2 regions of the Alkalibacterium putridalgicola genome follow, and region 1 is predicted to be linked to the other one. Evidence: a T-box and tRNA genes for the amino acid it is inferred to sense, from the RefSeq annotation. Region 1 holds a T-box; the other holds one or more tRNA genes.

The links. A T-box is a leader RNA that pairs with one kind of tRNA and senses whether it is charged. The one in region 1 lies ahead of AB4027_RS07990 (valine--tRNA ligase), so its partner is inferred to be a tRNA-Val.
Positions count from the first base shown of each region.
Region 2: it encodes a tRNA-Val, which carries the amino acid that the T-box ahead of AB4027_RS07990 (valine--tRNA ligase) is inferred to sense. The anticodon was not compared.

Region 1 is NZ_CP162615.1:1,691,430-1,706,468, forward strand. It holds gene AB4027_RS07990 (valine--tRNA ligase) at 1-2,230, opposite strand, end outside; T-box leader at 2,276-2,499, opposite strand; gene tpx (thiol peroxidase) at 2,513-3,016, opposite strand; gene thiI (tRNA uracil 4-sulfurtransferase ThiI) at 3,086-4,303, opposite strand; gene AB4027_RS08005 (cysteine desulfurase family protein) at 4,316-5,452, opposite strand; gene AB4027_RS08010 (septation ring formation regulator EzrA) at 5,608-7,329, opposite strand; gene AB4027_RS08015 (GAF domain-containing protein) at 7,458-7,922, shown strand; gene rpsD (30S ribosomal protein S4) at 8,375-8,980, opposite strand; gene AB4027_RS08025 (hypothetical protein) at 9,289-10,416, opposite strand; gene AB4027_RS08030 (sugar O-acetyltransferase) at 10,584-11,141, opposite strand; gene AB4027_RS08035 (DUF1054 family protein) at 11,138-11,773, opposite strand; gene AB4027_RS08040 (5'-methylthioadenosine/adenosylhomocysteine nucleosidase) at 11,890-12,582, opposite strand; gene AB4027_RS08045 (hypothetical protein) at 12,602-12,847, opposite strand; gene AB4027_RS08050 (NUDIX hydrolase) at 12,850-13,410, opposite strand; gene AB4027_RS08055 (5-bromo-4-chloroindolyl phosphate hydrolysis family protein) at 13,583-14,299, shown strand; gene AB4027_RS08060 (toxic anion resistance protein) at 14,347-15,039, shown strand, end outside.
Region 2 is NZ_CP162615.1:532,497-547,535, reverse strand. It holds gene AB4027_RS02805 (SdpI family protein) at 1-251, opposite strand, end outside; gene AB4027_RS02800 (autorepressor SdpR family transcription factor) at 248-517, opposite strand; gene AB4027_RS02795 (secondary thiamine-phosphate synthase enzyme YjbQ) at 1,095-1,499, opposite strand; gene AB4027_RS02790 (branched-chain amino acid aminotransferase) at 1,579-2,613, opposite strand; gene proC (pyrroline-5-carboxylate reductase) at 2,759-3,562, shown strand; gene tadA (tRNA adenosine(34) deaminase TadA) at 3,612-4,106, opposite strand; gene AB4027_RS02775 (helix-turn-helix domain-containing protein) at 4,207-5,070, shown strand; gene AB4027_RS02770 (hypothetical protein) at 5,110-5,469, opposite strand; gene AB4027_RS02765 (manganese catalase family protein) at 5,622-6,446, opposite strand; gene AB4027_RS02760 (ATP-dependent Clp protease ATP-binding subunit) at 6,625-9,120, opposite strand; gene AB4027_RS02755 (CtsR family transcriptional regulator) at 9,126-9,611, opposite strand; tRNA gene AB4027_RS02750 (tRNA-Arg) at 9,865-9,938, opposite strand; tRNA gene AB4027_RS02745 (tRNA-Lys) at 9,970-10,042, opposite strand; tRNA gene AB4027_RS02740 (tRNA-Val) at 10,054-10,126, opposite strand; rRNA gene rrf (5S ribosomal RNA) at 10,155-10,270, opposite strand; rRNA gene AB4027_RS02730 (23S ribosomal RNA) at 10,387-13,302, opposite strand; tRNA gene AB4027_RS02725 (tRNA-Ala) at 13,462-13,534, opposite strand; rRNA gene AB4027_RS02720 (16S ribosomal RNA) at 13,633-15,039, opposite strand, start outside.

The sequences.
Region 1 (15,039 bases):
GATTGGCATCCAGACGAATGGAACGAACAGAACGGATCAGTTCAATAAGCATCTCCATGTTGGTGATCGCTTCCTGATCGTCAAACTCACTTACCGTTTCAGGATATTCTGCAACGACAAGAGACTGACCTTCATGCGGGATATGTTCCCATATCTCTTCTGTCACAAACGGCATGATAGGATGCAGGAGACGCAGTGTCTGATCCAGTACATGGACCAGGACAGATTGGGTCGTCACTTTCTGTTCATCTGTACCCTGAATAAGCAGTTCTTTACTCATTTCAATATACCAGTCACAATAATCATCCCAGATAAAGGTATACAGTCTTCTGCCGGCTTCACCAAATTCAAATTTTTCAAACAGCTCAGTCACCTGTCTGATGGTCTGATTCAAGCGAGCGAGTATCCATTTGTCTGCTATAGATTTTTCTCCCGAAAGATCGATATCCTCAAATGAGAAATCTTCGAGATTCATGATAACATAGCGGCTGGCATTCCAGATCTTGTTGATGAAGTTCCAAGAAGCATCCATTTTTTCATAACTGAAGCGCACATCTTGCCCAGGTGCTGAACCATTGGATAAGAACCATCTCAAGGCATCAGCGCCGTACTGATCGATGACTTCCATCGGATCGATACCGTTGCCTAACGACTTGCTCATTTTTCTGCCCTGTTCATCTCGAATCAATCCATGGATCAGTACATTCTTGAACGGCGCCTTGCCGGTAAATTCCAGACTCTGGAAAATCATGCGGCTGACCCAGAAAAAGATGATATCATAGCCCGTAACCAGCGTACTAGTCGGAAAATATTTTTTGAAGTCTTCTGAATCTGTATCCGGCCATCCCATGGTAGAAAACGGCCACAAAGCTGAACTGAACCATGTATCCAGAACATCATTGTCCTGCTCCCAGTTTTCGCTGTCTTCTGGAGCTGTTTCTCCCACATACAGTTCACCGGTTTCTTTATGATACCAGGCTGGGATGCGGTGCCCCCACCATAACTGTCTTGAAATGACCCAGTCATGAACGCTTTCCATCCAGTTGTTGAATGTTTTTTCGAACCGTTCAGGGACAAAGTTGACCTTGTCTTCAGTCTGCTGATTTCTCAGCGCCTGTTCTGCCAGCGGCTGCATTTTAACAAACCATTGTGTGGATAGTCTAGGTTCAACGATCACACCTGTACGTTCGGAATGACCGACGCTATGTGTCATTTCTTCAACCTTGATGAGGTTGCCGGCTTCCTTCAAATCTTTGACAAGAGCTTTTCGTGCTTCGAAGCGGTCCATGCCTTCATACTTTCCAGCTAGTTCATTCATTGAGCCGTCATCATTCATGACATTCACTTGTTCCAGGTTATGTCGTTTACCTATTTCAAAGTCATTCGGGTCGTGTGCTGGAGTGATTTTGACCACACCTGTCCCGAACTCCCGGTCCACATAATCGTCTGCTACGACAGTCAGTTCTCTTTCGACCACTGGGAGCAGCACTTTTTTACCTATGAGGTGCTGATATCTTTCATCTTCAGGATGAACAGCTACGGCTGTATCACCAAGCATGGTTTCCGGCCGTGTCGTTGCGATCTCCACTTCGCCTTCACCATCCACGATAGGATACGTGATATGGTAGAATGCACCATTGACATCTTTATGGTCCACTTCGATGTCTGACAAGGCAGTCTGTGCCTTGGGATCCCAGTTGATAATGTATTCGCCGCGATAAATAAGTCCTTTATTATATAAGTCGACAAATACTCTGTTTACAGCATCATTCAGACCTTCGTCTAAAGTGAAACGTTCTCTTGAATAATCGACGGAAATACCTACTTTCGACCACTGTCTGCGGATATTTCCAGCATATTCTTCTTTCCATTCCCAAACTTTTTCGAGAAATTTCTCTCTACCCAGGTCATATCTTGAAATGGAATCCTGAGCTAGTTTTTCTTCTACTTTTGCCTGCGTCGCGATTCCAGCGTGATCCATCCCCGGCAGCCACAATGCATCATACCCCTGCATTCTCTTCTGACGGATAATGATATCCTGAAGTGTTGTATCCCATGCGTGACCTAAGTGCAGCTTTCCGGTCACGTTGGGTGGAGGAATAACGACGGAATAAGGTTCTGTCCCTTTACCATCCGGTCTGAACAAATCTTCCTTCAGCCATTTTTCATAACGCCCTTCTTCTACTTTTGACGGCTCATACTTCTTTGACATGTCTAACGATTTTTCCAAAATGATCACTCCTTTTTTCTCATAAAAAAAGCATTCATCCTATGGATATAGGACGAATGCTTCGCGGTACCACCTAAATTATCACTGTAATTAAAAAACAGTGATCTCTTAACAACAGTTTTAATGGTCTGTCAGTCCAGTTACAGCTACTTCTTTGTTCACTGTATAGCTCACATGCTACTTCTCAATATGATCGATCAGGGATTTCCACCAGACACCCATTCTCTAAGATCCTCTTTATTGATACTACTCATGATCATTGCCTTGATTTATTCATTTATATTAACTCAGTTCAGCTTCTTCGTGACGCGCAGCTGATAAAGCATCTTCGTAATTTGGGTCACCGGACATTTCTTTCACGATTTCTCTATAAACGATTTGTCCGTGTCTATTTAAGACAAATACGGCACGTGCGATTTTGTCCATATCTTCAATATATAGACCATATTCCTTGGCAAAGTTGCGTTCGCTGTCATGCAGTAAAACAGTGTCCACATCTTTTGCCTGCCCCCACTTTTCCTGCTCTTCAACAGTATTGGCAGAGATCGAGAGGACTGTGGTATTTTTCAGCTCTTTACCTTCTGTATTAAAGGTATCCGTCTGTCTTGCACACGTACTCGTCGTTATATCCGGGAAAGTACTTAAAATAACGACTTCTCCTTCATAATCGGAAAGTTTAACGTCTTCATTGTTCAGGTTTTTAAGATTAAAGGAAGGAGCGTTATCTCCTACTTCTGGAACGGGTCCGTTTGTCTGAAATTTTTCACCTTTCATCATTACGTCCATTGTTTCCCCTTCTTTCCTATAGTATACCCTTAGTTTAACTGTTTCGGAAGAGGTTTTGCAACTAAAACATCATAACAAGTCAGCAAAGGTTTTTTCGCGTTCTTTGTTCTCGTCCGTTTCTATGCCGATCTTTTCGATCTTCATACCTTCTAATGCGCGGTCCATCAACCCATTAACGTCGATCGCTTTCTCAAAGTCTTCCACTTTCTGTAATTTCGGTTTCGTTTTCGGTCTGGTTGGTGCAAAAATCGTACAGCAGTCTTCGAAAGGCTGTACGGCCAGTTCATACGTATCGATTTGTTTCGCGATATCTATAATATCATTCTTGTCTGTGGAAATAAGCGGACGCAGGACAGGCGTGCTGGTCACAGCATTTATCGCCAGCATACTTTCAAGTGTCTGGGATGCGACCTGCCCCAGAGACTCTCCATTAACGATAGCTAAGCCATTACGTTTTCTACGGATCTCATCCGTCAGTCGCATCATCATTCTTCTTGTGATCGTCATGGAATACTCATCTGGAACTTCTTTCTTGATCTGTTCCTGGATCTCAGTGAAAGGAACTTCTATAAATATAATTTCTCCAGCAAAACGAGACAGCTTGGCCGTCAGATCTTTGGCTTTCTTTAAAGCCTGCGGGCTCGTGTATGGAGGGCTATGAAAATGGACTGCTTCTATTTCCATGCCCCTTTTCATTGAAAGATAACCGGCTACAGGTGAATCAATACCTCCAGAAAGCATAAGCATCCCTTTGCCGGAAGAACCGACTGGCAGCCCCCCCTGCCCCTGAATGGTATCTACCGATATAAAGATCCCCCTATTTCTAACTTCGACCCTAACGGTCACTGTCGGGTTTTTCATTTGTACATGGATATCTGCCATAGCATCTTCCACTGCTGTGCCCAGCATGCGATTGATGTCGTTAGTATCGTATTCAAATGAATGGTCTGAGCGTCGGGTGTTGATCTTGAATGACATGCCCGGAGTATAGTTTTTCCTGATCAGTTCGATGACGGCTTTTTCAGCTTCTTCGACTGACTTTTCGACCCTGACTATAGGCGAAAATGATTGTATACCAAATATGTCATTCAATTCTGAAATAATCGGTTCAGCATTTTCACCATGAAGTTTGACATGCATGCGGTCGCGATTGTAACTCACCTTTACCTGGTCATATTTTTTCAGTTTTTTTGTAACGTTTTTATTTAATTTCTTAATAAATATCTTTTTGTTTTTGCCTTTGGTGGATAATTCACCGTATCTTATCATTAATTCTGTGATTTCCAAATTTGTTCTCCTCTACTCAATTGATTTCAACTGTGAATAAACGGTATCGACTGCGCTCTTGAATGCATCGACTTCCTGCAGCGTGTTTATTTGACTCCAGCTTATTCGTACGGCAGACTCCGCTTCTTTTAATGAATAACCCATTTCTCTGATCGAATGGATATTATCTTTTTTTCTGCTCGAGCAGGCACTTGTTGTTGAAATATAAATGCCGTGTTTTTCAAGGGCATGAACCACGACTTCTCCCTTGATATTTTTTATTCCAAAACAGACAATATGGGGAGCACTTTCTTCTGGTGAAAAAACAGTCACTCTGTCAAGGTCGGCAAAATACGCCAACAGCGATTTCCTCATATCTAATAATTTTTGTGCAGTCTCCTCTTTATTCTCCATCAGCAATCTCAGTGATTTTGCCAGCGCTACATTGCCAGGAACATTCTCGGTTCCATTTCGAAGACCTGTTTCCTGTCCGCCGCCACTTAACAAGGGCGCCAGTTTTCTTCCACTCTTCACATATATAAATCCAGTTCCTTTGGGTGCATGAAATTTATGACCGGAAAAGACAGCTATATCGATTCTTGACTCATTTAAATCCAGATCTATTTTTCCGATAGCCTGAACAGCATCCACATGAAAGTGCACAGACGGATAAAGTTCCAGCAGTTCTCCTACTTCTTTAAGTGGCTGAAGACTACCTGTTTCGTTGTTGACTGCCATCAACGATACTAAAACCGTATCTTTTCTCAGTGACTGCTCGAGTTCCTCAAGGCTTATTTGCCCTTTTTCATCAACTGATAGATAAGTAACATCCCACCCCAGTGCTTCCAGCTGCTCCATGCTTTGTATAACGGCTGGATGTTCCGTGGACGAAGTGATGATATGGCGTCCGTAGTCCATCTTTTCTATAGCAGTGCCTTTTATAGCCAGGTTATCCCCTTCGGTTCCGCCGCTGGTGAAATAAATCTCTTCTTTGCTGACATCTAATAACTCCGCTATCTGTTTTCTCGACTGAGTTAATAACTGCCTCGACTGCTCTCCCAACTGATGCAGGCTTGACGGATTGCCGTAGTACTGCTCACTGACAGATCGATACGTCGCTAACACGGATGGATCGATTTTTGTCGTTGCAGAATTATCAAAATAAATCATCTTGCACCTCTTCTTGATTCTCGTTATCATCAAACTCTATATATTATAACAAAATCCTTACAAGCTTCAAGCTATATTCGTCACTTATCGAAACACACCTAAAAAAAAACTCTCAGCCGTAAAACATCCTACGGTCCAAGAGTCTGTGTATGTCATTATTGAGCGTTTGACATTTCTTTCTTATAAAGAGACTTCACTTCTTCAAAAGCCCCCGGTTCTATCGATTCAAGTTTCTCTCTCACCATTTTAAGTGAGGTTTCATAGTTATATTCATCCAGGAACAAGGCTTCACTGTACTTGATCGTTTCCATGACTCCAGGATAGTCTTCTTTGTATCGATAGAGACGCTGACTTGTCAATTCAGTAAGTAACGCATTGTCTACTGTCTCTTCTGTTTTATCTGCCAGATGCTCGATATCTTCATCACTAAGGGCATGAAGACGAGTCACTTCTTCTAGATCCAATCTTGGTCTGGCTAATTCCACTGACAACTGTTCAAGATGATCCGTTGTGTAAAAGAATAGGTCAAGATAATCATCCGGCAGCCCAGGAAGGTGTTTTCCCTGAATATATCTCTTCATCTCTCTCAGCGCATGCTCCATCTCTTCCAAATCTTTTTTGATTTCTTTTTCTTTATCACGGTAAGCATACAAACTCTCTGACAATGTATCGTAAGAATGTGAGAGGTTTTCCAGTTGACTAAAGGCTTGGAGCAGCAGTTCTTCAGCATCTGAATAAGCGATACTATTTTTTTCGATTTGTTCGGTCAGGCTTGCTACTACGTTTTTCTGTTCCTGCATCGCATTGTTCATTTCACCATAAGTTTCCTGTTCTCCCTGATAAAGCTGGTAGCTCTGTCCGATACGATCGATCTCAAGACTTAATTCCTTGCTCTGATTTGTAACGTAATAAATGATCTTTGGTAATTTTCTCAAAAGTTTTTCAAGCGAGTACTTGGCATTGATTTCTTTTTCCATAGCATCATACAGCTCATCAATAATCTGTTCTACATTGGCTTGTTCAGATTCTATTTCTTCTAATTCAAGTTGAGCAAGCAGACCTTTCAACTGGACGATTTTAGTTGACAGTTGACTGATATGTTCTTCAATATCAAAAGATTCTGGGAAAATATAATCCTGTTCGATCAGCTTTTCGTATCCTTCTTTAATTTCCTCAAGCTGTTTCTCATAATCATTCTCGATCTTACTGTTGAGTTCCGGTATGGAAACTATCATAGCTTCCATTTCTGTCAACCGGGATTCCAGCTGATTGACCACTTTTTTAGCTTCTTCATGGTCACCGGAAGCAGTTAAATCAGAAAACGAAGTGAAGAGATTTTCCATTACACCCAACCTATCTTCCAGGCTGTTGATCGATTCACCAAATGTAAAGCTCTTCGCCAATAATTCTTTCCTTACTTTATGATAACGTTTTTTGATCGAATCAATTTTTCGCAGATTTGCCTGTTCTCTCTGTAAAAGTTCATCCATTTTTTCAGAGGTGAGCAGGATATTTTCCTCAGTCTCTTTCAGTAATTCCTCAGCCTTCTGTTCGCTTTTGGTGGACTGGTTGAAACGGTACCGGTCCGTTGCCTGTTCAGCATCAAACAAGTGCGATTCGACAGCCGGGAGATTCTTGCCCTCAATAATATTGACGTCAGCTATGACACTGTCAGCGACTTCTTTTGACTGGCCTGTAATCATCATTTTGTCTAAAGTCCGGATCTTGTCCGAAGGCATTTTAGAATACAACTCTTTTTTTATGCGATCCAGCTCATCGATTCTCTCGTAATGTTTCTTTCTGATAAAATATGTAACGGTATAGATCAATATAGCAAGTATAACAATACTTAATGTAATGATTAATTCAACTGTCATTCTTTCGCCTCCAACACATCTTTGCCTTTTATGGCATTCTCACTCTTTTGTCTAGTATATCAAACTTAAGTGAATTATGTTATACTAGCAAGCAAATTAAATAAATTTAATAGAGAAAGGATTAACTTATGTCGAACGAAATCAAATACATGCTGAATAAACAACTGGCGGCCATTATAGCAGACGAAACAAATATGATCGCAAATCTGAGTAACGCCTCTGCACTCCTCTCAGAACAGTTTTCAAATATCAACTGGGCAGGTTTTTACCTGTGGGATGAAAATGATAATGAACTGATTCTTGGCCCCTTCCAGGGAAAAGTAGCCTGTATCAGGATCAAAGAAGGCGACGGCGTCTGTGGAACAGCTTTGAAAGAACAGCGTTCACTTATCGTCGACGATGTTCACCTTTTCCCTGGTCATATCGCCTGTGACGCGGCAAGTCAGTCTGAAATCGTTGTGCCTATGATAAAAGACGGAAAGAAAATTGGTGTCTTGGATATGGATGCACCGGTTAAAAACCGCTTCACAGAAGAGGACCGTTTAATGTTGGAAGAATTTGTCAGTGTATTATTGCAGCACCTGCATATCTAAATGACCTGTCGTTTCTTACTATTACGTGTAATCTGACTAGAAAAAATGAAAATATAAAAAGACCGAAAGAATCTTCTGTAAAAGAGAGATTTCTTTTGGTCTTTTTATATCCATTATCGGTTCTGCCTCCATTTTTTCAGTGAATAGTCGAGTTCAGGACGTCCGTAAATTGCTGTACTTCACTTTTTCACTGAATCGTTGAGTTCAGACCGTTCAAAAAGTGCTGTACTCCACTTTTTCAGAAAATAGTTAAGTTCAGGACGTTTATCATGTGCTGAACTTGATTCTTCCATAAAAAAATTCAAGTCACTAATCCAACCTGCTAAACAAGACTTCTTCTTTATTAAGATAGTTATTTTAAGATGATAAAACTAGTTTAGCTATCCTGCTGGCTCAAAAAAAGGCTGAGACATTTGAATGTCTCAGCCTTTTCATTATTATCTTGTCTTTTATTATCTGTTGTAGTACTCAACGATAAATGCTTCTTCGATTTCAGCAGGCATTTCTTCACGTAATGGTAAACGTGTAAGTGTTCCTTCTAATTTTTCATCATCGAATGAAATAAAGTCCGGACGACCAAATAATGATTCGACAGATTCTTTGATGATTTTCATGTCTCTAGATTTTTCTCTAACACCAACGACATCATTAACTGATACGCGGAATGATGGGATATCAACGCGTTTACCGTTAACAGTGATGTGTCCGTGGTTTACTAATTGACGTGCTTGACGACGAGTTGTTGCCAGACCAAGTCTGTAAACGACGTTGTCCAGACGTTGTTCAAGTAAGATCATGAAGTTGACACCGTGTTTTCCTTCACGAATTTTACCTGCTTCTGTAAACAAGTTAAAGAATTGACGTTCATTTAATCCATACATGAAACGTAATTTTTGTTTTTCTTTTAATTGTAGTCCGTATTCTGATAATTTGATACGGGCTGTAGGTCCGTGTTGACCAGGTGCGTAAGGACGACGTGCGATTTCTTTACCAGTTCCTGTTAAAGAAATACCTAAACGTCTTGATTTTTTCCATGATGGTCCTGTATATCTTGACATAATAAAATTCCTCCATTGTTATAGTATATGGAGTAAAATAACGTGTGAAAGCTCAGTAATACGTGCAGTTTCTTTTCAATCTTCACCTTTGCAGCCGCTGGTTACACAATTGAGCTCATAACTAACATGGCAAGAAACTGTTGACGCGGTTACCACTTTCTGCTGCGGTATTTTACACAACTTCTAGTATACCTGTATTAAACCGATTAGTCAACACACAATAGTCTTCTAATTAAAGAACCTCTCAAAACCAGAAGTGTATCTGATTTTGAGAGGTTTCTTTTTAATCATTCAAATAGTGTCTGGACCTAGAATCTTAACAGAGCAGCGATACCTGTATCTGATGGCATGCTGGCCGTTTCCAGTACATATACCTGACCGTTCGTTTTCAAAACGTTGTGGACAAGCTGATTGACGTAAATATTCGTTTCCGTACCTTCGTGGTATTGTCCATTCTCATCGATACGACCATGTACCTGATAATGGTCTTCCAGTAGTAGTGTATCGATTTTCCCTTGAATGCTCGCCATTGCCAAGTCAGCATACTGGGCACCAAGCTTGAATTCCGGTGTGGTTTCTTCGTAACGGTCTACCAGTTTCTGGTAGCGTCTATTGACGATTTCATTCACGACTTCACTGGTTTTATCCTGTATGTCGTTGACGGAAAGTTGGGCTGGTGAAGCTTCAACTTTTGTGTCATCCAGAAATTCATTTTTGGATATTTTTTCAAAATCAGCAATATTTTCAGGTAAAGCAAACAGTACTAGTGGGAGTTCAGTTGGTTTAGAAAAATTCTCATAAATATATTTGTCAACTGCTCTGAAGTAGTTTACCTGATCGATTTCCACCTCGTTGCTTTTCTCATTGTGACCGTGGAACATACCTGTTCCTGCACCGCCAGCATAATCAGCAACATTCAATGCGCCGCCTGTCAGCTCTTCACCCAATGCTTTAGTCAATGTCGTTGGTGCATCTTCAGGCAATTCAATTTCCTGAACTTTATTACCGCGACCATTGAACAATCTGAATTTATCATGATTCAGGCACAGTAAATGATAGTAACTGATGTATTGAAAGTTTGAAATCAGGGGTAAAATATAAGCCTGGTCAGATACCACTGTTCCATTGTGGACAGGGACACTTAGTCTATAGTAATACACATCATCTGGAGTAATATAGATGATTACACTATCCGTCACCTTTCTCCAGAAATCAGTATTTGTTCTAAGCCCTTCGACTTTTTCAAGTAATGAATCACAATATTTTTCGTCATATTTTTCACAGAGTTTCTCTTTAGCTTCTTTTAATAAATTTTGAAATTGAATCTGATTAGCTTCTGTTTCAAAAGAGTTTGATTCAGAGTTAAGCGATATCGATACTACGACCTCATTTTCTTGCAGAAGTTCATCAGTTGGAAATGTAAACAGTTCTTTCATGTGCTTCACCTTCCATTCATTATTTTCTTCATAACTGCCCATTTATTCAAAGCAGTTTAAGAAGAGTTCTATACTTACATCATATCTAAACAAGCAAAAAATGTCTAAAGATATGCAGAAAACTCGTGTACATAACATTAAATAATGAATCTATGACCCTTTATACCCTAATCATTATCGATCGTCCGGATGATTCCAGCCGGAACCCCCCCGATAATAACATTATCTGGAAATGATTTTTTTACGACAGCCCCGGCTGCCACAACCACATTATCGCCAAGTGTCACTCCACCGACGATGGTTGCATTTGTACCGATCCAGCAGTTGTCTCCGATCACTATCGGCCTACCGAATTCATAGCCTGAATTCCGGGCTTCTGCTTCTAATGGATGCTCTGGTGTTACTAAGCTGACTCCGGGTCCTAGCATCGCATTTTTTCCGATTCTGATCGGACAGACGTCTAGAAAGACACAATTGAAATTGGCATAGAAATTTTCTCCTACATGGATGTTCTGTCCATAGTCCGTTCTGAAAGTCGGTTCCACTGTGATGTTTTCTCCTGTACTCCCGAACAGTTCTTTAATGATTTCCTGTCTCTCCTGATCTGTCTCCGCACGGTTAAATGCCTGCGCCTTCAGATGAGCAGCCCTTCTTTCTGTTACTAATTGCTGGTCATCAGGTCTGTACATTTCTCCGCCGGTCATTTTTTCTTTTTCAGTTTTCATTTTCTCTCCTCTTCTTGATAAAGATCCAGTAATTCCTTATATACAGGAAGGAGGACATCCAAGGTCTCTTTAAAGAATGTTTCCTGTTTTTCGCCATCCCCCAGCACGTCGTTATCCGGTCTGATGATACGTCCCAGCATGATCTCGCCTTTTTTAACTTTGACCAGGCGGTGCAGCGTTTTTTCGATCATCTCTTCTTCTGCTTTGTTTACGGCTGTCTTGGTATGATCTCCGGAGACATAGTAATCTTCGGGCAGATCATTCCACAACGCAGGATGAGATAAAAGATACTGGGCCATCAGTTTTTCATGTTTGGGGTTATCGATCAGCGAAAGAAACATAAAAATATACTCTTCATTGATACCGATCTGGATATGCGGGTATTTTTTATATCCGCGCTTATTGCCTCCTAGAGCGCTCCAAGTTGATTCGGGTGGGTTTGTTGTGCGTCTTCTATGTTGTGCTATATGAAAGCTTCCTTCAAAACCGGTGTATTTATTTACATGATCTATGTAAGTATCACCGAAATGCTGGAACACTGGCTGGATAGATTCTCTGATGACATGCATCCGTTCGTCCAGTCCGTTAATATCGAACAAATCAAAATCTGATTTTTCAAAATAATTTTTCATCTTATTGCCTCCTTGAGTTCACTCGCTATTGTACCAAAAAAAGAACAGACTCTCGACAAAAGGATACCGAAAGCCTGCCTGTATTATACTTGCTTATTATAAATCTATTAAATTGCTTAGTTTACCAGAGAAATAAATTCCAGTACGGTTTCTGCTGATTTTTTTCCAACTTTCTCGATGAATTCATCAAAGGAGAGTGAGGCTTCTTCGTCAGAAACATCAGACACAGCACGAATAACTACAAATGGAATATCAAACTGATAACAGGTTTGCGCTATCGCGGCGCCTTCCATTTCAGTTACCAGGACATCAGTAAACTGTTCCCGGATCTCCGCGACTTTTTTACGGTCACTGATAAAGGAATCCCCTGTGACGATTAGTCCTTCTTTAATGGTCCAGTTCTTCTTTAGAGCGGCCTGCTTGAAAACTTCCACGAGTGGCTGATCTGATGTATATCTGCTGGGCATTTGTGGTATCTGACCAAAATCATATCCAAAAGCCCGGGCATCTGCATCGTTATATGAGAGCTCTCTTGAGATGACCAGATCTTCCACTGTCAATCCGTCTCCGATTCCACCTGCAGATCCTGTGTTAATGACAGCCTCCACTTTATACACTTCGATCAATAATGTCGCTGCAATGGCGGCATTGACTTTCCCGATACCGGATCGCACAAGGACGATCGGAACATCATTGATTTTCCCTTCATAAAAATGCTGATTTGCTTTGGTCGTTTCCTTAGGACTTTCTAGTTTACTGATGATTTCACGTGCTTCTTGTTCCATAGCAGCAATGATACCGATTTTCATATTATACCTTCCTCGTCTATTATATAAAGAAAACATAGGACAAAACGATCAGCAGCAGTAATGCGACAATGATGATCGCCAGGTTCAGACGCTTTTCAACCAGTCGATACCTGTCCATTTCTTTTGACCGCTTTTTAGCTGTACGTCCCGTTTTATTCAGTTTCCTTTCTTTGTTCTTCTTCTCTTTTCTTTTTTTCCTGCTTATTTTCTTTCTTTCTTTTTTTTTTATCTTTTCTTCTTCTTTCTTTTGTATTCTTGATGACATGATTATTTCCCTAGCTCTCTTTCTAATTTTTTCATTTTCCAGTAAAACAGGGCAAAAACAGTCTTCGAATCTCTCAGCAAACCCTTATGATAAAACTCCCAGGCTTCATCATAAGTTGCGATAACCACTTCGACCGTCTCGTCTTCATCCAGGCTCAAGGGATTCTCAGCCAGATATAAACCAGTGGCTTCATATATCTCTAAAAATTCATCAGTGAAACCCGGAGTACTGTAAAAAGACGTGATGAATTTCCAGTTTTTCGCGTTATAACCCGTTTCTTCTTCCAGCTCGCGTTTGGCGGTCTCCAATCCGTCGCCGTCAGTTTTATCCTTTAATCCAGCCGGTATCTCAATACTCAACTGATCGATAGCCTTGCGGTACTGTTTAACTAATATCAGTTCACCTGCCTCGGTAAAAGGCAGAACAGCTGCAGCACCGTCATGACGAACGATCTCTCTCTGAGACATTTCTCCGTTTGGCAGTTTCACGTCCTCGACAATATATTCAGTCACATTTCCTTTGTATATCGATGTACTCTTTATTGTTTCTTCGTAGAACTCCATGAAGTCATCTCCTTAGTTATATTTTTTATCATAACTTATTTACTTAAGATTTTCATCCTGTTTTGAATTTTAACTTTATAAATCCATCTAAGGTCTTATATAAAAAAATTCATCATTTATGATATTATTAGGGTAGAAGAAATTTATCACTTAAATGGAATGGAGGATTTAAATGAAACAATCAAATACACGCTTAAACTTAACTTACGCGTTCATCTTATTTATAATCATGTTCATCTTTTTACTGCTGGTGGGGTTTGAAGTCAATATCCTGATTTCCTTTTTATTGAGCATCGGGATCGGTGTACTGCTGTTAAACGTTTTGACTAAAAACTCTCGAGGAAATACTAAAGAAAAGCTTCCCCGGCTGACTAAAGAAAAGCTTCCCCGGCTGACTAAAGAAAAGGAAGAATTCTATTCTTCAAAAGGATTATCGAAAGAAGATATCGATTATTTCAGACGCACAATGTTTCAGGCTCAACAACAGATCATCACTATTGAACAGAATATGCAGCGATCCGGAAAACTGAGAGCGATCGAACACCGCAACAATACTGTCTCACTGGCCAAGGAATTATTTAAAAACATCACGCAGGAGCCAAACAGACTGCATGATGTCGATAAATTTCTTTACGTCCATCTCCCTTCACTGGCAGATCTATCTGAAAAATATGTCGAAATCGAAGGGCATAAAGCTAAAAGCAAAACCACCTACGATATTCTTGAAAAGTCAGCAAATACAATTGACAAGATGTGTGAACTGATTGCTGAAGATTATGTAAAATTTAAAGCAGATGATATTCAGGATATGTCAGTGGAAGTAGAATTAGCAAAACGTACGTTCAATAAAGACAAATCAGATGACCAGATATTCGATAAAACGATATAAAGTGACGATCAGCTTATCCAACAGACTACTTATAAGAGGTGCAAACTATGTCAACTAATCATGAAAATCAGTTTGATACTCAAAAATCTGCAGAAATCGATGATTTACTGGCCGACCCCTTCGGCTCTGAACAGTCCGGGATCAATGAATCAAAAAAAACAAAACAGCCTTTGGTAAAAAAGACTGAATCAAAAAAAGTCATCGATACACTCAGCGAACAGCGCAGGAACCAGGCCTATGAGCTGGCTAAACAGATCGATATATCAGACACAGATTCACTACTCAATTATGGTGCTCAGGCGCAGCAGAAATTGGGCGAATTTTCTCACAGTGTTTTAAATCATGTTCAGAATCAGGAAACCAATCATATTGGAGAAACACTTAACGATTTGATGTTCCGCTTGAATGAAGCCGACCCAAATGAACTGAAGGCTGAGAACAAGAATCTCTTCAAAAAAATATTCAGAAAAATCAATCGGTCGATCTACGAAACCACAGCCAAGTATCAGAAGATCGGTGCCCAGGTCGATAAGATAGCCGTCAAGCTCGATAAAGAGCGAGAACTGCTTTTAAAAGACAACGAAATGCTTGAAGAACTGTACGACAATAACTACGATTACTTTGAAGCGCTGAATGTGTATATTGCTGCCGGCGAAGTCAAGATGGAAGAACTGCAGAACGAGATCATCCCAAAAGCCATTGAACATGCTGAGACCAGCAATAATCAGATGGACGTTCAA
Region 2 (15,039 bases), 1.2 Mb from region 1:
ATCAGAAATAAGAATACTCCAGTAAAAAACATTATAAATAGCCGATTCAAACGTCTCATCGTTTTCACTTTCGGATTAGATGCGGATAACTGAGCGATCTTAGGTGTGTAAATATCCATTATCCCCAGCCCCAATATGATTCCTATACCGATCGATATAAGGCGCCATTCACTTCCTTCTACAAATAGACCTAGACCTATGATCACTGTTGCAATGATAGTGAGCGGCCAGATAACTGCTGGTTTTTTCATTCTTCATTCTCCTTTTCAAAAAGATTCATAAATCCACTTAATGTTTCCTGCAGCACTGTTAGATTGATGGAATAAATACGGTACAGTCCTTTTTTCTCGGCACTCACTAATTCAGCTTCTTTTAAAATATCCAGATGTTTTGAAATAGCCGGTTTAGATATGTCGAATCGCTCAGCTATCTCTCCTGCCGTCATGTCTCTGTCCCGCAGGAGAGCAAGGATTTTTCTTCTCGTCGGATCACTCAACGCTTTGAATACGCTGCTCATTTTAAACCCTGCTCTCTTTAACTATTTAACCGTTTAGTTAAATATAATATAGTCCAAACCCTAACTTTTGTCAACACAAAAGAGAGGATGAACAGATTCATCCTCTCTTCCGGCAAGATAGTGGTGAATCCAACAAAATCCACTTAAAAAGTTGTCTCAGAAGTAATTTAGCGACCAATTCAGGCTGCGATTCTCCAGAAAGTGGTCGCAATAGTCGTTTAGTGACAAGTTTATGCTGCAAGTCTCCAGGAAGTGGTCGCAATAGCCGTTTAGTGACAAGTTTATGCTGCGATTCTCCAGGAAGTGGTCGTAATAGCCGTTTAGTGACAAGTTTATGCATGCAAGTCTCCAGAAAGGGGTCGTAATAGCCGTTTAGTGACAAGTTTATGCATGCAAGTCTCCAGAAAGTGGTCCCAATAGCCGTTTAATGACTTGTTAGCATTAAAACTTTCATGGGAATGATTGCGATATAACACAATTACTAAGTACAGTACTTCTCTTGCTGCATAAAATTTTTAAAAGGAGCGAGGTTGGAAAAAAGTCCCAGCCTTGCTCCTTTTACTATTCGCATAAAGATTTAACCTTCAATAATTTTCACATAAAAGGTCCGTTGTCTGGGACCGTCAAATTCTGAAAAGTAGACGCTCTGCCAGGTACCAAAGATAATTTCCCCCTCATGAATGATCAGGGATTCACTGGCACCGACAAGCGACGATTTCATATGACCATCGGAATTCCCTTCCATGTGGACAAAATAATCGTGATTCGGAAATGTATCATCCAGCGCACGTTTCAAGTCCTTTTTCACATCCGGATCTGCATTTTCATTGATCGTTATACCAGCCGTCGTGTGCGGACAGTAAACGAGCATCATGCCTTCTTTGACGCCGCTCTCTTCAAGGGCTTCGTTCAGATAGGAATCCAGTTCTTTGAATTCCTGTTTATCTTGAGTAGATAGAGAGAACTTCTTTAAATAAGTCATTTATCTTCCTCCTTTATCTTCTTGATTTAATCATAACGAATCCGATGATTTTATCCAAAGAGAAAGAATCGATTCATCTTCAATCTACTTTTACGATCCATCCTTCGGGCGCTTTTACATCACCGAATTGTATCCCTACTAATTCATTATATAACTTCATCGTTACGGGACCGACTTCCTCTTCCGAATAAAACACGTGGAAATCATTACCCACTTGCAGTCCGCCTATGGGAGCAATAACAGCTGCTGTGCCACAAGCGCCGGCCTCTTTAAAACGATCGAGTTCATCGATATAGACGTCTCCTTCTTTAACCGTCAGACCTAAGCGGTTTTCAGCCACCCACATTAGTGACCGTTTGGTGATGCTGTTAAGGATCGAAGGCGATTTAGGCGTAATGAATTCGTCATCGTGCGTGATTCCAAAGAAATTTGCGGCACCGACTTCTTCGATTTTTGTCTGGGTTGCAGGGTCCAGATAGACGGCATCACTGTAGTGACGTTCTTTCGCTTCTTTACCCGGCAAGAGGCTGGCCGCATAGTTCCCGCCAACTTTTGAAGCACCGGTACCTCTGGGTGCGGCACGGTCATATGAACTAACTAAAAAGTTAGAGGGTTTTAACCCGCCTTTAAAGTAGGCACCGACTGGTAAGACAAAGATCGAAAAGATGTATTCCTCTGCCGGTTTGACACCGATATTATCTCCAACACCGATCACAAACGGGCGAATGTACAAAGAACTGCCCGATCCGTATGGAGGGACCCACTCTTCATTTGCTTTGACCACTTTTTTTACAGCCTCAACGAACGCCTCTTCCGAATAACTAGGCATGAGCAGGCGCTCACAGCTCTGTCTCATTCTTCTGGCATTTTCGTAGGGTCTGAAAAGATTGATCGATCCGTCTTTTGCCCGATAAGCTTTCATGCCTTCAAAACACTGCTGTCCGTAGTGCAGCGCCGTAGACCCTTCTGAAATGTGAAGCGTATTGTCTGTCGTTAAAGAGCCTTCGTCCCATTGACCGTTTTTATAGTGTGATAAGAAGCGGTAATCTGTTTTAATATAAGAGAAACCTAAGTTCTCCCAGTCGATCTGTTTTATTCCTTTTTCGTTCTGCATAAATGAATCCCCATTCTTTCCCCAAATTTTCTTACGTTTTCCATTATACCAAAAATGAATGCAGATGTTTATCTTCAACTAAATTTAAACTATTCATCCAAGGTATGATAAACTGGAACAAATAAATCAAAAAGGATGATCACGTATGAAGATAGGATTTATCGGCTTTGGCAATATGGCCCGGGCGATTGCAAAAGGTTTGATAGACAATGAAGTACTGAAAGAAGACGATCTCTTTTTCTCCACCCGTTCAGAGGAAAGTCGTCTGGCCATTGAAAAAGAGTGGCACATAAACGGTATGGCTTCAAATCAGGCAGTCGTCGACCAGTCAGACGTTATTCTGCTGGCGGTCAAACCTCATCAGGTAGACCAGGTCCTGAGTGAACTGACTTTTCCTGCCGGCCTGCTGCTGTTATCCGTCGTTGCCGGTTATTCAAGCGATCAGTTGAATCAGTATATCCCCGCTGACCAGTGCATCCGAACGATGCCTAATCTGAATGCACAAGTTAATGCATCAATGACAGCATTGGTTGAAAACAAACAGGTCACTGAAGAAGATATGGCTAAAGCCAAAATCATCTTTAATGCGGTCGGAGAAGTTATGATGGTTCCGGAAGACCAGTTAGGTATCTTCATTGCTTTAGCCGGCAGTTCCCCTGCACTTGTTTTTCTGTTCATCGACACACTGGCGCGTGCGGCAGTCAAATACGGCATGCCAAAGGACAAAGCCACTGAGATCGCTGCTCAGGCAGTCCTGGGAAGTGGAAAAACAGTCAAGGAAGCCTCGGACTCACCGTGGAACCTGATCGATCATGTTTCTTCTCCGGGTGGCATCACTGTTGAGGCGGTATTGAGTTTACTGGAATCTGACTTCTCTTCTTCACTGATCACAGCAGTCGATAAAATGATCGAAAAAAATGAAGAGATGACAAAAAAGAACGCAGAATAGTAATAGAGACCCTGTATCAAAGGCAAGAGGCTTTGATACAGGGTCCCGTTTATTTTTCCAGTTTATTTTTCTTCTTTCTCACTCTTAAATCTTTGAAGAACGTCGTCAGAAGTGAACGGCATTCCTCTTCCATAACCCCAGCGTGTACTTCGCACTGATGATTGAGCCGTTCGTCTTCAAGAACCTGCATCAGAGTCCTGACTGCACCGCCCTTGGGATCGCTCGGGCCATAGTAGATACTTTTCAGCCGTGCCAGAACGATTGCCCCACTGCACATGACACAAGGTTCCAGTGTGACAAAGAGATGGCAGTCTTCAAGTCGCCAGTTGCCAAGTGTTTCGTTAGCCTCTTGTATAGCAATCATCTCTGCATGCGTCGTCGCATTCTGCGATGTTTCTCGCTGGTTATGTCCCCGGCCGATGATTTCACCGTCTTTGACAACGACGGCCCCGATAGGTACTTCATCGATCGCTCTGGCTTTTTCAGCCTCTTTGATTGCCTCATTCATCCATTTATGGATGTCTTTCTCAGTAAATTCAGACATGTCTTTCCGCTCCATTTTCATTCTTACTTCTACATAGGTCAGTTTCTAAATCGTATAAACAGTGGTAGAATAAGGATAGCATAATTAAGGAGGAAATACATTGGATTTTTCCAAGTTAAAAAAACTCTACCCTGAATCAACTTTAAGTAAACATCCTTTCATGGAAGAAGATACGCTCCGAATCCCCTATAAAAATCAATGGATCCATATACCAAAGAAATCGTTAGACGATAAAGAAATCAGCATACTTAATCTTTTAAAAGAGGAGATCCAGCCTGACACGTTTCCTGCATCCCAGTCTAAGTGGTTCAATTTTATGGAGGGAAACCGGGAATATCCCCCTCAGACCACTCATCCTGTCCGTCTGATTCAGCTTGTGCTAGAAAAAATGGATGATCAGTTCGATTATTCCATTTGGATCGATTCCATCACGCATCTTTTTGAACCCGTACTGGATGTCTTTTTTGTCACTCAAGATGCTTGCTACATCATTCAGGATAATACGTCTCAAACGCTTACCCAGGAAGAGATCTACGGCATGCTGAAAACACTCGAGGACGATTTTTCCATTCGTACCAATGCCTATATCGGACAGTTCTGGTCACCGGACAATTCTCTGAAAGCAATTCTCAAAGAAGAACAGCGTATATTCCAGGAAGAAGTGTCTCATCTGCACGACCGGATCTGTTCTCTCTCCGATGTTGCCTTGAGATATTTTACAAAAGGAGCTTTGTCGCGCAGTACTCTGATGCAGGAGTTAAAAAAACAGCTTGATGAGCAGCCAGACTGGAAAGAACTGATCCTAGCCTTATGGACAAGTCAGGGGAATATCAGTGTAGCCGCCAAGCAGTTGTTCATTCACAGAAACACCCTGCAGTACCGTATGGACCGCTTCTATGAAACAACCGGCTTATCGTTAAGAAATATGAATGATCTACTTTTATGTTATTTACTGGTGTTATGATCAACGCAAAAAAGAGACTCTACAGAGTCTCTTTTTTTGTTATCTTTTAAGTTTTCTCATGACTTTTTTTGACTCTCTTTTTTTGTCATGCATGAAATCTTTAAGATCATCCGTCATTTCTGAGAATTTCCCTTCCAGGTCGTTGACTTTGTCGACCGTTCCAAGAAGGTTACTGATTTCATCATCAGATAATTTATTCACGACGCTTTTTGCCTTATGATTACCATGGAATTTACTTCCAACATAATGTTTGGCTTTCTGACGGTTGACTGCTGATTTCGTCTTTGTTTTAGCCGAATCTGACGTAAACAAGAGCGTGATCAAGCCAACTAAAAATGCTACACCTACTCCGATTAAAATATTTTTCTGATTGTCGTCCAACTGATGATCCTGATGCATAGTATCTCCGTCCTTTCATCTTTTGAATATATTCATCTTATCAAACATTCCTGCAGAATACTAAAGATAACGATTATACAGAGGATAATACTAAAAAACGGATGGGCAGTGACAGTGTATGTCGACTGCTCACCCGTTCAGACTATCTAAGGTCAGCTTTTATCCATTGGCGGCGTTGTATACATGACTTTAGGCGGTATCTCGAGTTTTGGTTTCCCGCCCATAGCCGTTGCTTTATCTTCATATTTAAATGCTTCGCCATCTGCCGCTTTCTTGCCGTCAACGATTTCTTTACTATCCTGGCCTTCTGAGAAATTATACAGGACATGTCCCTGGCCTTCGACTTCATACTCTTTCGGTACCTGTCCCGGAACAACGATCCCTTCTTTTTCTTCCAGTTCTTTGATGGCTTCGATCCACTGCAGCTGATGCTGGGTGTCTCGAGCTAGCAGGAAGCCTAACAGATCACGGATGCCTTTGTCGTCTGTCATTTCATAAAGACGTGCGACCTGCAGTCGACCTTGAGATTCAGCCGTCACATTCATACGCATATCAGCCAGTAGGTTGCCGCTTGAAGCAATGTAACTGGATGTCCAGGCATTTCCATTAGAATCCTTGGGTGCAGCTCCCAGTCCGTTAACAATGGCATGCTGCGGATTCATTCCACCCATGATCGCTGCGATCGCCGGATCCGAGTTGACCGCTTCTTCCTGTGCCGATGTTGGTGCACCGTCAAGTAAATGGGCCACCATGGTCGCCAGCATCTCAACGTGCCCGATTTCCTCAGTCGCTGTGTCCAGTAAGAGATCCTTGTACTTTTCGTTGCCTCTGGCATTCCATCCCTGGAACAAGTACATGTTCATGACGGTCATTTCTCCCCACTGACCACCTATGATTTCCTGTATCCTTCTGGCCATCACTGCATCCGGTTTGTCGGGTTTTGCATGGTACTGCAGTTCTTTCTTGTGTAAAAACATAGACTAACACATTCCTTTCTGTTTATTTTAACTACAAGAATAAATTACCACCAGTAAATGCTATATACAAATCATATGATTCTGTATTCGCGTTAAGATAATAACAAAAAGAATCCTCCAACCAGAATATTGATACTGGTTGAAGGACTCCTTTACTCTCTTATTCGTTAAACTAAGCTTATTTATTGGTAGTCAGTTTCTTTTTGCTGTTATTTTTTGCATCCCGCGTTTTTAAAGTGATTTCTCCTTTAGTTGCTCCAAGAGTCACTTTGTCACCAAGACTGATTTCACCTGCAAGCAGTGCCTCACTCAAACGGTCTTCGAATTTATTCTGAATGGCTCGTTTAAGCGGTCTGGCTCCGTACTCCGGATCAAAACCTTCATCGGCAATAACATCCATGGCAGCCCTGGTGATTTTCAACTCGATACCAAGTTCTTGCATACGTGTAACGATGTTTTTCGTCAGTAACTGAACGATTTCTCTCAATTCCTCTTTCTTCAGAGACTGGAAGACGATCGTATCATCGACACGGTTCAGGAATTCCGGACGGAAAGTATTTTTCAATTCTTCACGAATACGTTTCTCCATAGCATCGTGGTCGAAGCGTTTGTCTATCGCACCAAAGCCGACAGATTTTTCATCTCTCAAGGCTGTCGCGCCCAGATTTGAAGTCATGATGAGGATCGTATTTTTGAAGTCGACTTTTCGACCTTTCCCATCTGTCAGCAAACCATCATCCAATACTTGAAGCAGGATATTGAAGACATCCGGATGGGCTTTTTCCACTTCATCAAGCAGGATGACCGAGTAAGGTTTTTGGCGGATCTTTTCCGTTAACTGACCACCTTCATCATAACCCACATACCCTGGTGGTGAACCGACCAGACGACTGGTACTGTATTTTTCCATGTACTCAGACATATCGACTCGGATAAGCGCTTCTTCGCTTCCGAACATCGCTTCTGCCAGAGCTTTAGCCAGTTCCGTTTTACCTACACCTGTAGGTCCGAGGAACATGAATGAACCAATAGGCCGATTAGGATCTTTTAAGCCGCTGCGCGCCCTTCTGATCGCTTTAGACACGGCAACGACCGCTTCCTCCTGTCCTACTACACGCTGGTGAAGAACTTTTTCAAGTTTCAGCAAACGTTCGCTTTCTTTCTGTTCCATTTGATTGACAGGGATACCGGTCCACTGGGATACGACTTCCGCAATATCAGAAGCAGTAACTTCCAGTCGGTCTCCATCGTTCTTTTCACCTTGTTTGATGATTTTTTCCAGTTTTTTACGCTGACGCATTTCTTTTTCTCTGATCAAAGCAGCGCGTTCAAAATTCTGCGACTGAATAGCCTCTTCTTTGCGCTTGATCAAATCTTCAAGCATTTCAGTTGCTTTAGATAAAGGAGTCGGAGAATCGCTCTTGTCCATCCTTACTTTTGAGGCAGACTCATCCATTAAATCGATAGCTTTATCCGGTAATTGTCTTGAAGTAATATAACGTACGGAATAATGAACGGCTGCACGAATGGCATCGTCCGTGATCGATACCCCGTGATGATCTTCGTAACGGTCTCTCAACCCGAAAAGGATCTCTTCTGCTTCCATCTCAGTTGGTGGATCGACGTGAATAGAGGCAAAGCGTCTTTCCAGTGCCGCATCTTTTTCAATGTGTTTCTGATATTCATCTAAGGTCGTAGCACCAATCGTCTGAAGTTCGCCTCTTGCGAGCGCCGGTTTCAGAATATTGGAAGCATCGATCGCTCCTTCTGCACCACCTGCTCCAATCAAAGTATGCAGCTCATCGATAAACAGGATGACATTACCATCATGATAGATCTCATCGATGATCTTTTTCATCCGTTCTTCAAATTCACCCCGGTATTTAGTCCCGGCAACTAAAGACCCCATATCTAATGTCATCAGTCGTTTATCCGTCAGCACCGGTGGTACTTCTCCTGAAATGATTTTCTGAGCTAACCCTTCTGCAATAGCTGTTTTACCTACCCCCGGTTCACCTACGAGTACAGGATTATTTTTTGTACGACGACTCAAGATCTGAATGATACGTCGCACTTCTTTATTTCTCCCCACGATCGGATCCAGACGATCTTCACGAGCCTGCTGTGTCAAATCACGTGCCAGTGAATCCAGTGTGGGTGTTCCGCTCTGTTCATCTTGATTCGCCTTCACATTCCGTCTACTGTTCATTTTGCTTCGTGAACTTTTCTGCTGTGCCCCTAACTTTTTCAGTACAAGCTGTCTGGCTTTTGCAAGATTGACATCAAGATTATTCAAAATTTTTGCAGATAGAATATCTTCATCTCTCAATAACCCCAGCAGTAAGTGCTCAGTTCCAACAAGCGGACGCTTCATTCGTCTAGCTTCATCTGTCGCATATTTGATGATTTGTCTTGCTCTTGGGGAATAAGGAAGGATCGCATGTTTAGGGACTTGTTCCGTCGTTCCATAGCTTGCAAAATGTTCAATTTCTTCTTTGACATCCTGTTCAGTTATATCCAATTCTCTCAGAGTCATACCTGCTATGCCTTCATTTTCTATGACTAAACCTAAGAGAAGATGTTCTGTCCCAACTGTACGGTGGCGGAAGGATTTGGCTTCCTCTTGGGCTATAAGCAGGGCTTTTTTTGCTTTATCTGTAAATAGTTCATTCATATTTCTTAGTCCGCCTTTCTTTTATTCGGCTCTTCGTAACATAGATTGGCTAACATCGAACGAAGCAAATTTGCCCGAACCCGATTATCTGTTACGCGATCACCCGTATAAAGTGACTTATCCATTGCCACTATCATTAGTTTTGCTTCACGCTTGCTAATTATTTTTTCATCATAAAGTTTTTGAACGACCGACTTCGCGTCTCTTTCAGATATGTTGTTCCCTATGATTTCGATCATGGTATTCAACATATCTAATTCGTCCAGTACTTGAACTTTAATAATACGAATATAGCCACCTCCGCCACGTTTACTTTCAACAAGGTAACCTTTTTGAATAGTAAAACGGGTGTTAATGACATAATTGATCTGGGACGGGACACAATCGAAAAGTTCAGCGATCTCACTTCGTCGGATCTCAACTTGCTCTTTCTGCTTCAATACCTTTTTCAGATAAGCTTCAATGATATCTGTCATATTTTTATTTTCCATTATGATCAATAAAGAGATTTACTCACGACACAAACATACTGCTGAACAGTTTGTTGCATCTACTCTTCGGGTTCCCTCCTTTTCACATGTTTCTGATTAGGAACGTTATTTGTTTGACTATTTTTGACTAATAATAATTATACCAATAAACAGATAGAATTAAAAGTGAGAAGCTGAGGAAGTAACCGTATCTTTATACAGAAAAAAGTGATCTTAGAAGTTACCTAAGATCACTTTTCATATATTATTTGAACGCGCCCTAAAGGACTTGAACCCTCAACCGCCTGATCCGAAGTCAGGTGCTCTATCCAATTGAGCTAAGGACGCATTGTGACAGAATAGATTGACTGCAAAAAAATGAGCCGTGCTGGGCTCGAACCAGCGACCCTCTGATTAAAAGTCAGATGCTCTACCAACTGAGCTAACGGCTCTAAAAACAAAATGGAGGTTAACGGGCTCGAACCGCTGACCCTCTGCTTGTAAGGCAGATGCTCTCCCAACTGAGCTAAACCTCCGATGATTTTTTAAAATAAAAAAAGAGCTGCACGGCAACGTCCTGCTTTCACAAAGGGAAACCCTTCACTATCCTCGGCGCTGGGAAGCTTAACGGCTGTGTTCGGAATGGGAACAGGTGGGTCCTTCCCGCCATCGTCACCGCACAGTGACTCTTCTTTTTATTTTTTTGAGAACTCTGTTCTCTCAAAACTAGACAGTTGATTTTACGTACACATAACGTTTTTCTACAACACCGCATCTTACCCTTAAGCCACCTTTGGTGGTTAAGTCCTCGACCGATTAGTACTGGTCCGCTCCACATATCACTATGCTTCCACTTCCAGCCTATCTACCTGATCATCTTTCAGGGGTCTTACTTCCTTAAAGGAATGGGAGATCTCATCTTGAAGGGGGCTTCACGCTTAGATGCTTTCAGCGTTTATCCCGTCCACACATAGCTACCCAGCGATGCCAATGGCTTGACAACTGGTACACCAGCGGTGTGTCCATCCCGGTCCTCTCGTACTAAGGATAGCTCTTCTCAAATCTCCAACGCCCGCGACGGATAGGGACCGAACTGTCTCACGACGTTCTGAACCCAGCTCGCGTACCGCTTTAATGGGCGAACAGCCCAACCCTTGGGACCGACTACAGCCCCAGGATGCGATGAGCCGACATCGAGGTGCCAAACCTCCCCGTCGATGTGAACTCTTGGGGGAGATAAGCCTGTTATCCCCAGGGTAGCTTTTATCCGTTGAGCGATGGCCCTTCCATATGGTACCACCGGATCACTAAGCCCGACTTTCGTCCCTGCTCGACTTGTAGGTCTCGCAGTCAAGCTCCCTTCTGCCTTTACACTCTACGAATGATTTCCAACCATTCTGAGGGAACCTTTGGGCGCCTCCGTTACATTTTGGGAGGCGACCGCCCCAGTCAAACTGCCCATCTGACACTGTCTCCCGACCGGTTAACGGTCGTGGGTTAGAGTGGCCATACAGCGAGGGTAGTATCCCACCAACGCCTCCACCAAGACTGGCGTCCTGGCTTCATAGGCTCCTACCTATCCTGTACAAGCTGTACAGACACTCAATATCAAACTACAGTAAAGCTCCATGGGGTCTTTCCGTCCTGTCGCGGGTAACCTGCATTTTCACAGGTACTATAATTTCACCGAGTCTCTCGTTGAGACAGTGCCCAAATCGTTACACCTTTCGTGCGGGTCGGAACTTACCCGACAAGGAATTTCGCTACCTTAGGACCGTTATAGTTACGGCCGCCGTTTACTGGGGCTTCAATTCAGAGCTTCGCCGAAGCTAACCCTTCCTCTTAACCTTCCAGCACCGGGCAGGTGTCAGCCCCTATACATCTTCTTACGAATTAGCAGAGACCTGTGTTTTTGGTAAACAGTCGCTTGGGCCTATTCACTGCGGCTGACCAATTGGTCAGCACCCCTTCTCCCGAAGTTACGGGGTCATTTTGCCGAGTTCCTTAACGAGAGTTCTCTCGATCACCTTAGGATTCTCTCCTCGACTACCTGTGTCGGTTTGCGGTACGGGCAGCCTACTTCTCACTAGAAGCTTTTCTCGGCAGTGTGACATCGGATACTTCGGTACTTAATTTCCCTCCCCATCACAACTTGTCCTTAAGAGAAAAAGCATTTGACTCTTTCTCAGACTTGTTGCTTGGACACGCTATTCCAGCAGCGTGCACATCTTAGCCTCCTGCGTCCCTCCATTGCTCAAACAAAGCAGACTGGTACAGGAATATCAACCTGTTGTCCATCGCCTACGCCTTTCGGCCTCAGCTTAGGTCCCGACTAACCCTGGGCGGACGAGCCTTCCCCAGGAAACCTTAGTCATTCGGTGGACGGGATTCTCACCCGTCTTTCGCTACTCATACCGGCATTCTCACTTCTAAGCGCTCCACAAGTCCTCACGATCTTGCTTCAACGCCCTTAGAACGCTCTCCTACCATAGAACCATTGGTTCTATCCGTGGCTTCGGTATCTTGTTTAGCCCCGGTACATTTTCGGCGCAGGGCCACTCGACTAGTGAGCTATTACGCACTCTTTAAATGATGGCTGCTTCTAAGCCAACATCCTAGTTGTCTAAGCAGCCCCACATCCTTTTCCACTTAACAAGAATTTGGGGACCTTAGCCGACGGTCTGGGCTGTTTCCCTTTCCACTACGGATCTTATCACTCGCAGTGTGACTCCCGGATCTACATCTGTGGCATTCGGAGTTTATCAGGATTCGGTAACCCGATAAGGGCCCCTAGTCCAAACAGTCGCTCTACCTCCACGATGCATATTATCCGAGGCTAGCCCTAAAGCTATTTCGGAGAGAACCAGCTATCTCCAAGTTCGATTGGAATTTCTCCGCTACCCACACCTCATCCCAGCATTTTTCAACATACTTGGGTTCGGGCCTCCAGTGCATTTCACTGCACCTTCACCCTGGACATGGGTAGGTCACTTGGTTTCGGGTCGACGACGGCATACTCTACGCCCTATTCAGACTCGCTTTCGCTGCGGCTCCACCTCTTCGGTTTAACCTTGCATGACATCGTCACTCGCCGGTCCATTCTACAAAAGGTACGCCATCACCCATTAACGGGCTCTGACTACTTGTAAGCACACGGTTTCAGGTGCTGTTTCACTCCCCTTCCGGGGTTCTTTTCACCTTTCCCTCACGGTACTGGTTCACTATCGGTCACTAGGGAGTATTTAGGCTTGGGAGATGGTCCTCCCGGATTCCGACGGAATTTCTCGTGTTCCGCCGTACTCAGGATCCCGGCTAGGCAAGGTTGAATGTCGCATACGGGGCTTTCACCCTGTCTCGCATAACTTTCCAGTTATTTCTGCTATTCTCGCTTGTCCATGTCGCCAGTCCTACAACCCCAGAAGGCAAGCCTTCTGGTTTGGCCTCTTCCCGTTTCGCTCGCCGCTACTCAGGGAATCGCATTTTGCTTTCTCTTCCTGCAGGTACTGAGATGTTTCAGTTCCCCACGTCTACCTTATCCATAGCTATGTATTCACTATGGATATATCACTTGATGAAAAGTGATGGGTTCCCCCATTCGGAAATCTCCGGATCAAAGCTTACTTACAGCTCCCCGAAGCATATCGGTGTTCGTCCCGTCCTTCATCGGCTCCTAGTGCCAAGGCATCCACCGTGCGCCCTTATTCACTTAACCTGACGGTTAAGGGTAATTATAGCGATGAGAGTTTCGTCTTAAAACAAAACTGTTCTCAATTTCTATTTCTCGGTGTTGTTTCTTAACATTTGTGTTTGTTATAAAATCAACTATCTAGTTTTCAAAGAACAAAGCGCAACTCTAAAAAAGAATTGCAAATGGAGCCTAGCGGGATCGAACCGCTGACCTCCTGCGTGCAAAGCAGGCGCTCTCCCAGCTGAGCTAAGGCCCCATCATATTAAAATGAGAGAACAAAAAAATCTCTCAAAACTAAACAAAGTAAAAGCAACCTGTGCAAGGTTCCGTTTGCCCTAATGGCAATATCCTTAGAAAGGAGGTGATCCAGCCGCACCTTCCGATACGGCTACCTTGTTACGACTTCACCCCAATCATCCATCCCACCTTCGGCGGCTGGCTCCCAATAAAGGGTTACCCTACCGACTTCGGGTGTTACAAACTCTCGTGGTGTGACGGGCGGTGTGTACAAGACCCGGGAACGTATTCACCGCGACGTTCTGATTCGCGATTACTAGCGATTCCAGCTTCATGCAGGCGAGTTGCAGCCTGCAATCCGAACTGAGAATGGCTTTAGGAGATTAGCTAAACCTCGCGGTCTCGCAACTCGTTGTACCATCCATTGTAGCACGTGTGTAGCCCAGATCATAAGGGGCATGATGATTTGACGTCATCCCCGCCTTCCTCCGGTTTATCACCGGCAGTCTCGCTAGAGTGCCCAACTGAATGCTGGCAACTAACAATAAGGGTTGCGCTCGTTACGGGACTTAACCCAACATCTCACGACACGAGCTGACGACAACCATGCACCACCTGTCACTCTGTCCCCGAAGGGAAAGCCCAGTTTCCTGGGTGGTCAGAGGATGTCAAGATCTGGTAAGGTTCTTCGCGTTGCTTCGAATTAAACCACATGCTCCACCGCTTGTGCGGGTCCCCGTCAATTCCTTTGAGTTTCAGCCTTGCGGCCGTACTCCCCAGGCGGAGTGCTTAATGCGTTAGCTCCAGCACTGAAGGGCGGAAACCCTCCAACACTTAGCACTCATCGTTTACGGCGTGGACTACCAGGGTATCTAATCCTGTTCGCTCCCCACGCTTTCGAGCCTCAGCGTCAATTACAGACCAGAAAGTCGCCTTCGCCACTGGTGTTCCTCCATATATCTACGCATTTCACCGCTACACATGGAATTCCACTTTCCTCTTCTGCATTCAAGTCTTCCAGTTTCCAATGACCATCCACGGTTGAGCCGTGGGCTTTCACATCAGACTTAAAAGACCGCCTGCGCTCGCTTTACGCCCAATAAATCCGGACAACGCTTGTCACCTACGTATTACCGCGGCTGCTGGCACGTAGTTAGCCGTGACTTTCTGGTTAGATACCGTCAAGGAGGTGCCAGTTACTACACCTCTTGTTCTTCTCTAACAACAGAGCTTTACGATCCGAAGACCTTCTTCACTCACGCGGCATTGCTCCATCAGGCTTTCGCCCATTGTGGAAGATTCCCTACTGCTGCCTCCCGTAGGAGTCTGGGCCGTGTCTCAGTCCCAGTGTGGCCGATCACCCTCTCAGGTCGGCTACGTATCACTGCCTTGGTAAGCCATTACCTTACCAACTAGCTAATACGCCGCGGGGCCATCCATAAGCGATAGCCGAAGCCATCTTTAATGATCTAAGCATGCGCTATGATCACCTATGCGGTATTAGCACCCGTTTCCGGATGTTAT